Regions from separate parts of the Actinoalloteichus hymeniacidonis genome, predicted to be linked through region 2. Evidence: riboswitches for the same ligand, from Rfam matches in the RefSeq annotation. Region 2 holds a riboswitch; each other region holds the start of a gene.

Region 1 (3,267 bases), 620 kb from region 2:
GTACCGGCGTACCCGGGTGACCCGGCATGACCCGGTAGACCCGGCAGGCCGGGTTGCCCCGGCGCACCCGGCTCCCCAGGAGCCCCCGGTCGGCCCGGCGCTCCCGGTACTCCCGGTACTCCCGGTTCACCGGGCTCGGGCGGTTCGGATTCTCGCGGAGGATCGGTCGGGGGAGGTTCCGGCGCGGGTGGCGGAGGCGGGTCCGTCGGTGGCGTCGCGGACAACCCGAGCAGCGCCTGCGAGGTCGAGCGGCGCAGCCGGTCCTGGTTGCCCGCGCGACTCCAATAGAGCGGGCCGTCCTCCAAGACGTCCAGATAGTCCTGTGTCGAGTAGGACACCGCGCCCGCCATGTCCCCCGGTGCGACGTCGGGGGGAAGCTGTACCGAACTCAGCCAGCCACCCGCCCTCCCGGCGGGCTCGGCTGCGCCCGCCGAGGTGAGGGCGAGCGCGGCCAGTCCGGTGCTGTTGGCGTTGAGGGTCTGCTCGATCAGCTGCGGCGAGGAGGAGTCGAAGCCGAATCCGCCGCCGGAGTGTTGCCGCTCGCGCAACCACCGCACACCCCGGTCCAAGGCCGCCTGGTCGCCGCCGACCTCCGCCAGCGCCCAGACCGCCATCGCCGTGTTGTCCACACTGACCAGTGCGTCGTCGGTCTCCGAACACGTCGATCCGACGTCGGCGACGGGCGGGGCGTTGCGGAATCCGCCGCTCGGGCACTGTTGGCGGACCAGGTAGTCGATGCTGGGTTGTTGATCGAGGGTCAGCCGCGCCTGGTCGGCGTGCTCCTGCATCGCCATCAACGCCAGAGACTGCGAGAAGGTGTTGGACAGGTCGCGACGAGGGTCGTACTCGCCGACGTTGAGATTGCGATAGCGCCCGTCGACGTCGAGGGTCGCGGACAACCGCGCGGGAAGGTCGATCGGCACGCCCTCGGAGTCCACCCCCCAATCGGTGGGGTCGACGCCCGCCCGAACGGCGACCATCAGGCGTTTCGCGACACCGCCGGAGACGGTGATCCGGCCGTTGTAGTACATCTCCCGCAGCGAGCGCACTCCCTGGGAGAAGGCCTCGCCATGCCGGTCGGCCGCGTGCAGCCCGATCAGGGTGTCCGCCAGCAGGCCACTGTCCGGCGTCCCCGGGGTGGTGGACGGGAAGACGTAGTCCAGTCGGACGAGTTCCCGTTCCAGGAACCCGGCCGCCGTGCCCGCCTCGGCGGATCCGACACCCGGTGTCGGATCCGCCGAGGCGGTGGGATGAACGAGCCCGACGATCAGCAGGAGTGCGCCTGCCGCGAGCCCGGAGCGGAATCGGACCATCAGGGCGCGGGCACCCAATCGGGATCGAGGGCCTCGGCCAGCGTCAGGCTCATCTCGTTCGGGTCTGCGGCGGTGCCCGCACCGAAGGAGAAGCCGAGGACATCACCCGACGGCGGGTCGTAGGTGTCCACGCCCTCGTCGGCGTAGCCCCAGGCCGTGCCGGTCACGTCGGGCACCCAGAACGCCCAGTAGGACGCGTCGGGCAGGAACCCGGTGCAGCTGTCGTCGGTCGCACTGGGCAGGCCGTCGATCCGACACAGGTACTGGTAGGGGCCCGCCTCGCCCTCTCCGACGCCGTGCTCGGGTGCGACGTCGACATCGGTCAGCGCGGCGAAGGCCGTGGCGGGGTCGAGGTCGGTGCACCGCCGGACCACCTCGCCACCGGCGTGCCCGGTGAAGTCGACGACCACCGTGACACCGCTGCTTCCGGTGCACGGCCCGTCGGTCCAGGCGGCGATACCGACCTCGTCGGGCAGCGGGTCGGCCGCAGCGACGGCGGGTGCGCCCGCCACCAGCAGGGCGCCCGCGAAGAATCCGGCTAAGACACGATGGATCGAACGACTCGAGGACATGGCCTGGAGTTCCCTTCGGTTCACCGCAGACCGCAGTCCGGAGCCGATCGGCTCCGAAGCTCCGCGCTGCATTCCACGACAGAGGAGCTGGACAATGCGGCACGATGGGCAGTCCGACTCGCACCTGCCACAGGCAGGCGCTCACGGTTGCGGGTCAGCGCCGGATTCGCACCGGCTTCCCCCATCGCGCAGCAGAAACTGCACCGTCCTCATTGGAGTGACGGCCGATTCGAACGTAACCCATCACCTCGCGCAGCGGAAGACGTCGGAAGCGTCGTTCAAGTGCTTCGCTGCCACTTCGAGACCGTGTCGAGTCGCCGCCGTTTCGTAGTCCGCTCCGACCGGCATCACGGCGGCGACGGATGTGGTCAGGCCTTGACGCTGCCCGAGGTGAGACCGCTGACGATGAAACGCTGGAACGCCGCGAAGATCAGCACGATCGGGACGCTGATCAGCGTCGCCACAGCCATCAACGATCCCCAGGCCGTTCCGTACCGGCCGACGAAGGAGTTCAGCAGCACGGTGACCGGCTGCACCGACTCCGAACTGGCCAGGGTGATACCGAAGACGAACTCGCCCCAGGCCAGCAGGAACGCGAAGGCGCCCGCCGCGATCAGTCCGGGACGCAGCACCGGCAGCACCACCCGCCGCAGCACGTCCACCATCGAGGCCCCGTCCATCCTGGCGGCCTCCTCCAACTCCATGGGCAGCGCGGCCATCAGCGGCCGCAGCACGATCACGGCGAACGGCAGCGTCAGCGTGGTGTCGGCCAGGATGAGCCCAAGGTGAGTGTCGGTGAGGCCGATGATGCGCATGAGCAGCAGCAACGGCGCCGCCAACACGATGCTGGGCAGCAGCTGGGCCACCATCATGGCCAACAGCATCGAACGGGAGCCCGGCACCCCCGTCCGAGTGATCGCATAGGTGAGCGGCGCGGCCAGCAGCAGTGTGAGGATCGTCGTCCCCAGGGCGATGATCGCGCTACTCAGCAACGCCTGCGTCAGCAGTGGATCGGCGATGGCCGAGGCGTAGTTCTCGCCCGAAGGCGGCAGCGGCACCCACTGCGGCGGGATGGCCAGGACGTTCTCCGGCCGCTTCAGACTGGTGGCGACCATCCAATAGAGCGGCAGCAGGAAGACCGCGACGATCGCCGTCGCGATGCCGGTGAGCAGCCATGGTCTGCGGGTGCGGGTCACCGATCGCCCTCCTTGCCGATCCGGCGGACGTACCAGATGGACACCACCAACGGGATCACCAACAGCAGCACCGTGATCGCGGCTCCCTCGCCGAAGCGGAAGAACTCGAAGAACTGCTCGTAGGCCAGCAGGGGCAGCACCCGGGTCGCGTCCACCGGGCCACCACCGGTCATCACGAAGACGATG
Region 2 (3,267 bases):
CTCGTCGACCTTCTGGCTGGCGAACGCCAACCGGGAGCGCAGCGCGGGATCGAGGTCGGACTCGGCATCGAGGTCGTAGGGCACGTGCAGCAGCGGCGCCGAGGTGCCGACGACGACCTCGCCTGCCACACCCAGCAGCGTCGCGCAGTAGGCGAGGGCGGCGTCCACGTCGGTCCGCCAGATATTGCGTCCGTCGACGACGCCCGCCAGCACGGTCTTGTCCCGCAGGCCTCGGATGCTCGCGATTCCGTCGAGGTCGGCACGGCCCGCCACGAGATCCAGTCCCACCGCCTCGATCGGAGCCTCGGCCAGCACCTCCAGGGCCGCGCCGAGTGCACCGTGATAGCAGGCCACCAGTGTGCTCGGCCGCTGCCGAGCCTCGCCGATCCTTCGGTAGGCGTGGGCCAGGGCCCGCAGCTCGGCAGGCGTGCGGTCGGCGGCGAAGGCCGGTTCGTCGAACTGGACCCAGTGCGCCCCGGTCTCGGCGAGCTCGGCGAGCAGTTCGAGATAGCAGTCGATCACCGCGTCGAGTTTCTCCAGCGGATCGAATCCGGCCGGGGCCTCGGCGGCGGGCTTGGACAGCAGGAGGAAGGTGACCGGCCCCAACAGCACCGGTCGAGTGGGCACACCCAACTCGGCGGACTCGACGAACTCCTCGACGGGTTTCCGGCTGGCGAGCCGGGGATCGGTGTCGGGCCCCAGCTCGGGCACCAGGTAGTGATAGTTGGTGTCGAACCACTTGGTCAGCTCCAGAGGCGCGAGCTGATCGGCGCCTCGGGCCGCAGCGAAGTAGGTGTCCAACGGTGTGCGATCGGAATCGCGGAAGCGCGCGGGCAGCATGTCCAGCAGGACCGCGGTGTCGAGTACCTGGTCGTAGTAGGAGAACGTGTTGGAGGGCACGGACCCCAGGCCCGCGTCGCGCAGGGCGGTCCAGGTGTCCGCGCGCAGCGAGACCGCGACGCTGTGCAGGGCGTCGGCGTCGATGCGTCCGGCCCAGTACGCCTCCAGCGCCCGTTTGAGTTCTCGATCCGGTCCGATTCGGGGGTAGCCCAGAACCGTGGCGCCCAGCGCCGGGACGTCGGTGCGGTGGGTCATCGCTCTCTCTCCTCGCGAGGCGGCAACGAACCCCGAGGTCGGACACCCGGGCGGCCGGAGACGCGAGCGGACCGCAGCGTGACGGCAGAGGTCACCGATCCCATCGCACCCGGTCCTCCCGCGAAGACCTCGGAGCGGCACGCGCCCAGCCGGGCACGCGCCGCCGATGGCAGGTCTTCGGACTCGCGGGCATTCCGGCCGGGTCGGCCGGTGGACCTACTGTCCGTCGCTTCCCGGGGGCCGCAGACCCCCAGTGCTTCTGATCCGTCCTCGTGCGAGGACGGTGACGGAGTTCGTTCCCGCTCACCGCTGCGGGGCAGTCCCGGAATCACACCGGGTTCCCTCTTGCCTCGTCGCCGCCCGCACCGCACCGATTCGAGCGCGCTGTCGGCCGACGACGAACCATCGGCGGCACCGATCCTAGTCGGCCATGGTGACCGTCGACTCAATATCTCGGCCGTCGGGATCGCCTACGCTCGGTGCCATGCATCCCGTCTCCGAGCTTCCCGGCAAACCGACCTCGGCAGCGGCCACGACACTGAGTCAGATCATGACCGCGAGCGAGACCAACCTGTATGGCACGGTCCATGGCGGCGTGATCATGAAGTTCGTCGACGACGTGGCCGCGGCATGCGCGGGGCGGCACTCGGGTGGCACCGCGTTGACGGTGTTCATGGACGAGATGCTGTTCCTCGTCCCGGTGCGCGTCGGCGATCTGGTGCACGCCAGCGCCCAGGTCAACTGGACCGGACGGACCTCGATGGAGGTCGGCGTCCGGGTGGTCGCGGAGCGTTGGAACGAGTCCGTGCCATCGACCCATGTGGCGACCGCCTACCTCGTCTTCGTGGCCGTCGACTCCGACGGCAAGCCCAGACCGGTGCCGGAGGTACTGCCGGAGTCGGCCATCGACCGCCGCAGGCAGGCGGAGGCCGAGATCCGCCGCGAACACCGATTGGCCCGGCGGGCCGCCATTCGACGCAGTCGTGAGGTCGAGGCCGAGCCGGAGCGGGCCACCGATGCCGCGTCCCGAGGCTGATCCGAGATCTCGGTGCGGGTCGGTTCGTCGTCACCCCTCATCGACGACGAACCGACCATCCACCTGCAGTGCCGAGCCTGAATTCGCCGACCGGCGAATCCACCCCCTCGACCGGTTCGATGGGCCCGCCCGTTCCCATCGGACCGCTCGACTGGCAGGCACTCACGGGAGGCCGGTTTCCCGGCGGATGCCCGCACACACACCGGACACCGTTCTCCCCCCGATCGAACGAGTGATCTCCCCCTATCGAGCGTCCTCGTCCGACGATTCGGTCATCAGCGAGCAGTCCTGCGGACGAACAACGTCGTCGCGATACCGAAGGCCACCAATCCGATGCCGAGACACCAGACGACGGCGAGCAGCGCGTTGTCTCCCACCGGCAGGCCCAGCGTCAGCGCGCGTACCGCCTCGATGACCGGGGTGGCAGGCTGGTTCTCCGCGATGACCCGCAGGAACGAGGGCATCGAGTCGGTGGGCACGAAGCCGCTGCTGAGGTACGGCAGGAACAGGATGGCGAAGGAGAACTGGCTCGCGCCCTGCACCGTCTTGGCCAGCAGGCCGAAGATCATCGACAGCCAGCAGATCATCAGGATGTAGAGGGCGATCACGCCGACGGCGGCGATCCATCCCAGGACATCGGCCTGCGGCCGGAAACCGATGAGCAGAGCCACGCCGACGACCAGACCGGTCGAGACGAGGTTGGTCAACAGGCTCGAGACGACATGTCCGGTGAGTACCGAGGACCTCGTGATCGGCATGGTTCGGAAGCGGTCCACCACCCCGGTGACCAGGTCACCGGTGAGCCCGGTTCCCGTGGAGGATGCGGAGAACCCCGCCGCGAGGATGATCACGCCGGGGACGACGTAGTCGACGTATTCCCGACCCACCTCGATCGCTCCGCCGAAGACGAAGACGAAGAGCAACATCATGATGATGGGCAGCAACAGGGACACGATCAACTCGTCGGGCGTTCGCCGGACATGGCGAAGTTTGCGACCGATCATGATCAGTGAGTCGGAGATCGCCCAGCGCGGGCCGCTCGCGACGGCCGGGTTCGAGGTACTCATCGGGCCGATACCTCCTGGCGGGTGGCGGGATTCGTCGATGCGTCGGAGGTGAGGGCGAGGAACACGTCG
Region 3 (3,267 bases), 350 kb from region 2:
CCGGTGTGGCCGACCACCAGGCACAGTTCGCCCTCGGCGATCTCCAGGTCGATCTCGGACAGCACCGGTCCGGTGTCGTCGTCGTAGCTGATCGACACCTGCTCGAAACGGATCACGCGGTTACCTCCGGCGGTGGGGCGAGCCAGGCGGGGGCGACCCCCGCGAGAATGCCGAGAACCGGTAGGAGCGTCGCCGTCGGCCAACTCGGCGGGCTCAGTGCGGGATGCAGACTCAGCGGGTCGAGCTCGGCGCCCACCACGAGCAGGATCACCGTGATCAGCCCGCAGATCACCACCGAGGTCTCCGGTAGCCGCCAGCGGTCCGGCCGATAGACGCTGCGCCGGATGCGACGGCCCGCCAACGCGAAACCCGAGCCGGCCAGGAGTAATCCGGTGACCGTGATCGCCGGGCCGAACACGGGTCCGGTACCGCCCAGCAGGCCGTAGACGCCGACGCAGACCCCCAACAGGCCGGCGATCACCAGACCACCGGTCCATCGGCGCGTTCTCGCCGGTGTGTCGCCGAGTCGGCCATAGCCCCGTGAATCCATGGCGGAGGCCAGGGCGAGCGATCGGTCCAGCGCGTCGGCCAGTACGGGAACGATGATCCCCCGCAACGCCCGCATCCCGCGTCCGCCGCCACCACGCAGCCTTCTGGCCCGCCGTACGCGTAGCACGCTCTCCATCAGCTGTGGCGCCACCGAGAGCGCGACGACCACCGAGGTGCTGATCTGGTACAGCGCGGCGGGCACCGCCTTGAGCATCCGTCGTGGATCGGCCAGTGAGTTCGCGGCGCCGAGACAGATCAACATGGTCGCCAGCCGGAGACCGTCGTAGAAGCCGCCGAGGACCTGCTCGGCGCTCACCGGGCCGAGGAGCCGGATCCCCGCCGCCGCCTCGGGAAGGGTGATCTCCGGCAGCGCGAACAGGATGTGCTCGCCAGCGCCGCCGCCGAAGACCACTCGCCACAACACCCGCATGATGACGACGAACACCCCGAGGTACACGTACATCCGGAAGGTCGCCGCCCACGGCGCACTCCCACGCCGCTGGACCACCACGTAGCCCGCGACCGTCAGGATCAGGCCCAGTAACAGCGGATTGGTGGTCCGACTCGCCGCCGCGGCCAGTGCCAGCGCCCATAACCACCAGGCTCCGGGATGCAGCGGGCGCGGCAGGGCGCTGCCCAGCAGACTCGCGACGCCGTTCACCCGGCCCGCCCGATCTCGATGCGGTGTTCGGCATGGTCGGAGCGTCTGGTCGGTTCGGCGGTCCGCGCTCGACCGCGCGGTGTCCTGCCCGGCCCACCCAGCATCGTTCAAGAACGCCTTTCCCGAGTGGGTCTGGGAAGAGGCGTCCGAACCGGCGGCATGCCTGCGGCGACCGGCGAGAGCCGGCGCAGACGCATGTCTGCCGATTCGGGCTCCCACCGTGGACCACGACAGTGTTTGAAGCCGCTCGTCTCCGGCGGGTGATCCGGCTCATCATGCGGACGGCGCACGATTCACGGTTGCGGGTCAGCGCCGGATTGTCACCGGCTTCCCCCGCCCGAGAGACGTATGGAGTTGTCGCCGTCGTCCACCGGCGGCAACCGGCGGGACAGGCCACCGAGCAGATTAACCCACGCTCTCGGCGATGATCCAGTATCGATCTCGAGGCGTCCGAGGTCCAGGTTGGGTGGGTGTGACATACCCACCTCGTCGACGTGCGGTGCCCCTACCGTGGGGATATGACGGGTAGCGGGTTGGGCGAGTTCCTCCGAGCGCGCCGCGCACAGCGGACTCCCCAGGACGCGGGTCTGCTGTACTCCGGGCAGCGCAAGGTGAGCGGGCTACGGCGTGAGGAGGTCGCCGTCCTCGCCGGGGTGAACGTCGACTACTACACCCGCCTGGAGCAGGGCAGGGAACGCAACCCGTCGCCGCAGGTGCTGGATGCGCTGGCCCGCGCGCTCGATCTCGGCCCGGCCGCGCGGGAGCACCTGTACCGGCTGGCGGGCTCGACGCCGCCTGCCGAATCGGCGATCGAGCCCGGCGTCGGCGTCGAGTTGCGCCAGTTGATCGACGGCTACCTCGCCACCCCGGTGTTCGTCATCAACCGCATGCTGGACGTGCTCGCCACCAATGCCCTGGCCGACGCGTTGTTCGCGCCGTTGCGTCCCGCAGGGAACCTGGCGGAGATGGTCTTCCTGCATCCGGCCGCCCGACGGTTCTACCCGCAGTGGGATCGAGCGGCCCAGGCCACGGTGGCCAACCTGCGATCGGCCTCGGGTTTCGCGCAGCACGATCCGAGATTCGAGTCGCTGATCGAGGCGCTGTCCGAGGGCAGTCCGGCGTTCCGCGAGCTGTGGGGGACCCACCAGGTCCGGGGTAAGACCCACGAGGCAAAGGACTTCCTTCATCCCGACGTGGGAGCGCTGACCCTGACCTACCAGGCGTTCGACGTGCGTGGCGCGGCGGGCCAACAGCTCGTGATCTACCACGCGGAACCCGGCAGCCGCAGTGCGGAGGCCCTGGGCATGTTGCGGGCCCTGCGGGTGGTCGAGCCGGAGTCGATCAGCGCACCGCATTCATCCGGAGTACCGATGGCGGCAGGAGACCTCGAAACGCGACTCCGTTTCGCGTAACGCCCGTGCAACCGAGGTAATCACCGTAAGTGATCGACATTGGTCACGAAGAGTGGTCGAATGGCGGTGGCGGGGCTTCACCGGCGTTCGCCAGCCGCCGCGAACACGGCCGATCGGACGGCTCGAACCCGCGACCCGAGACGACGTCAGGACAACGGTCGTCCGGGTGGCCGGGCTTACCGACGAAGGACGAGGCAGTCACATGAGGATCGCCGTCATCGGAGAGTTCCGCGCCGAGCGGGTCGTCGACTCCATCACCCGGTCGGGGCGGCACGATCTGCTGTTGCTGAGCCCCACCGACGTCACCGGCTACGTCGGAAGACGATCTCGCCACCGGCCCATCGTCGGATCAACCGAACAGGGCGAACTGGTGGACGCCTGGACCGAGGAACGCATCGAGTTGGTCGTGCCGAGTCTGTGCCCGATCGAGCAGGGTCGACTGCTGCCCACCCTGGCTGCGGCGGCCGAGCGGTGGCGCGGGTGCGGACGCCGGGCGGTCGTGCACTCGACGGCGTTCGCCGACCTGGTCACGGACCAGGCGCTGTTCCACCGGATCGCGCAGGACGAGAACTGGCCGGTTCCTCGGACCGTGATCTGCCGACGCCGAAGCGAGATCGAGGCGGCGGTCGCCAAGGTCGGCGGGTT

What was found. A riboswitch is a leader RNA that binds a small molecule or an ion and turns the genes downstream of it on or off. The one in region 2 is predicted to bind cobalamin.
Region 1: linked by a shared signal. The riboswitch ahead of BKA25_RS13785 (hypothetical protein) and the one ahead of metE (5-methyltetrahydropteroyltriglutamate--homocysteine S-methyltransferase) in region 2 are both predicted to bind cobalamin.
Region 3: linked by a shared signal. The riboswitch ahead of BKA25_RS27885 (CbiQ family ECF transporter T component) and the one ahead of metE (5-methyltetrahydropteroyltriglutamate--homocysteine S-methyltransferase) in region 2 are both predicted to bind cobalamin.

Annotation. Positions count from the first base shown of each region.
Region 1 is NZ_JACHIS010000001.1:3,391,130-3,394,396, reverse strand. Features, by position in the region: gene BKA25_RS13790 (hypothetical protein) at 1-1,313, opposite strand, end outside; gene BKA25_RS13785 (hypothetical protein) at 1,313-1,885, opposite strand; cobalamin riboswitch at 1,972-2,107, opposite strand; gene BKA25_RS28400 (carbohydrate ABC transporter permease) at 2,254-3,081, opposite strand; gene BKA25_RS13775 (carbohydrate ABC transporter permease) at 3,078-3,267, opposite strand, start outside.
Region 2 is NZ_JACHIS010000001.1:4,011,325-4,014,591, forward strand. Features, by position in the region: gene metE (5-methyltetrahydropteroyltriglutamate--homocysteine S-methyltransferase) at 1-1,095, opposite strand, end outside; cobalamin riboswitch at 1,267-1,439, opposite strand; gene BKA25_RS16535 (acyl-CoA thioesterase) at 1,580-2,131, shown strand; gene BKA25_RS16540 (ABC transporter permease) at 2,407-3,198, opposite strand; gene BKA25_RS16545 (ATP-binding cassette domain-containing protein) at 3,195-3,267, opposite strand, start outside.
Region 3 is NZ_JACHIS010000001.1:3,662,251-3,665,517, reverse strand. Features, by position in the region: gene BKA25_RS14975 (ABC transporter ATP-binding protein) at 1-116, opposite strand, end outside; gene BKA25_RS27885 (CbiQ family ECF transporter T component) at 113-1,210, opposite strand; cobalamin riboswitch at 1,449-1,600, opposite strand; gene BKA25_RS14965 (helix-turn-helix transcriptional regulator) at 1,729-2,622, shown strand; gene BKA25_RS14960 (ATP-grasp domain-containing protein) at 2,825-3,267, shown strand, end outside.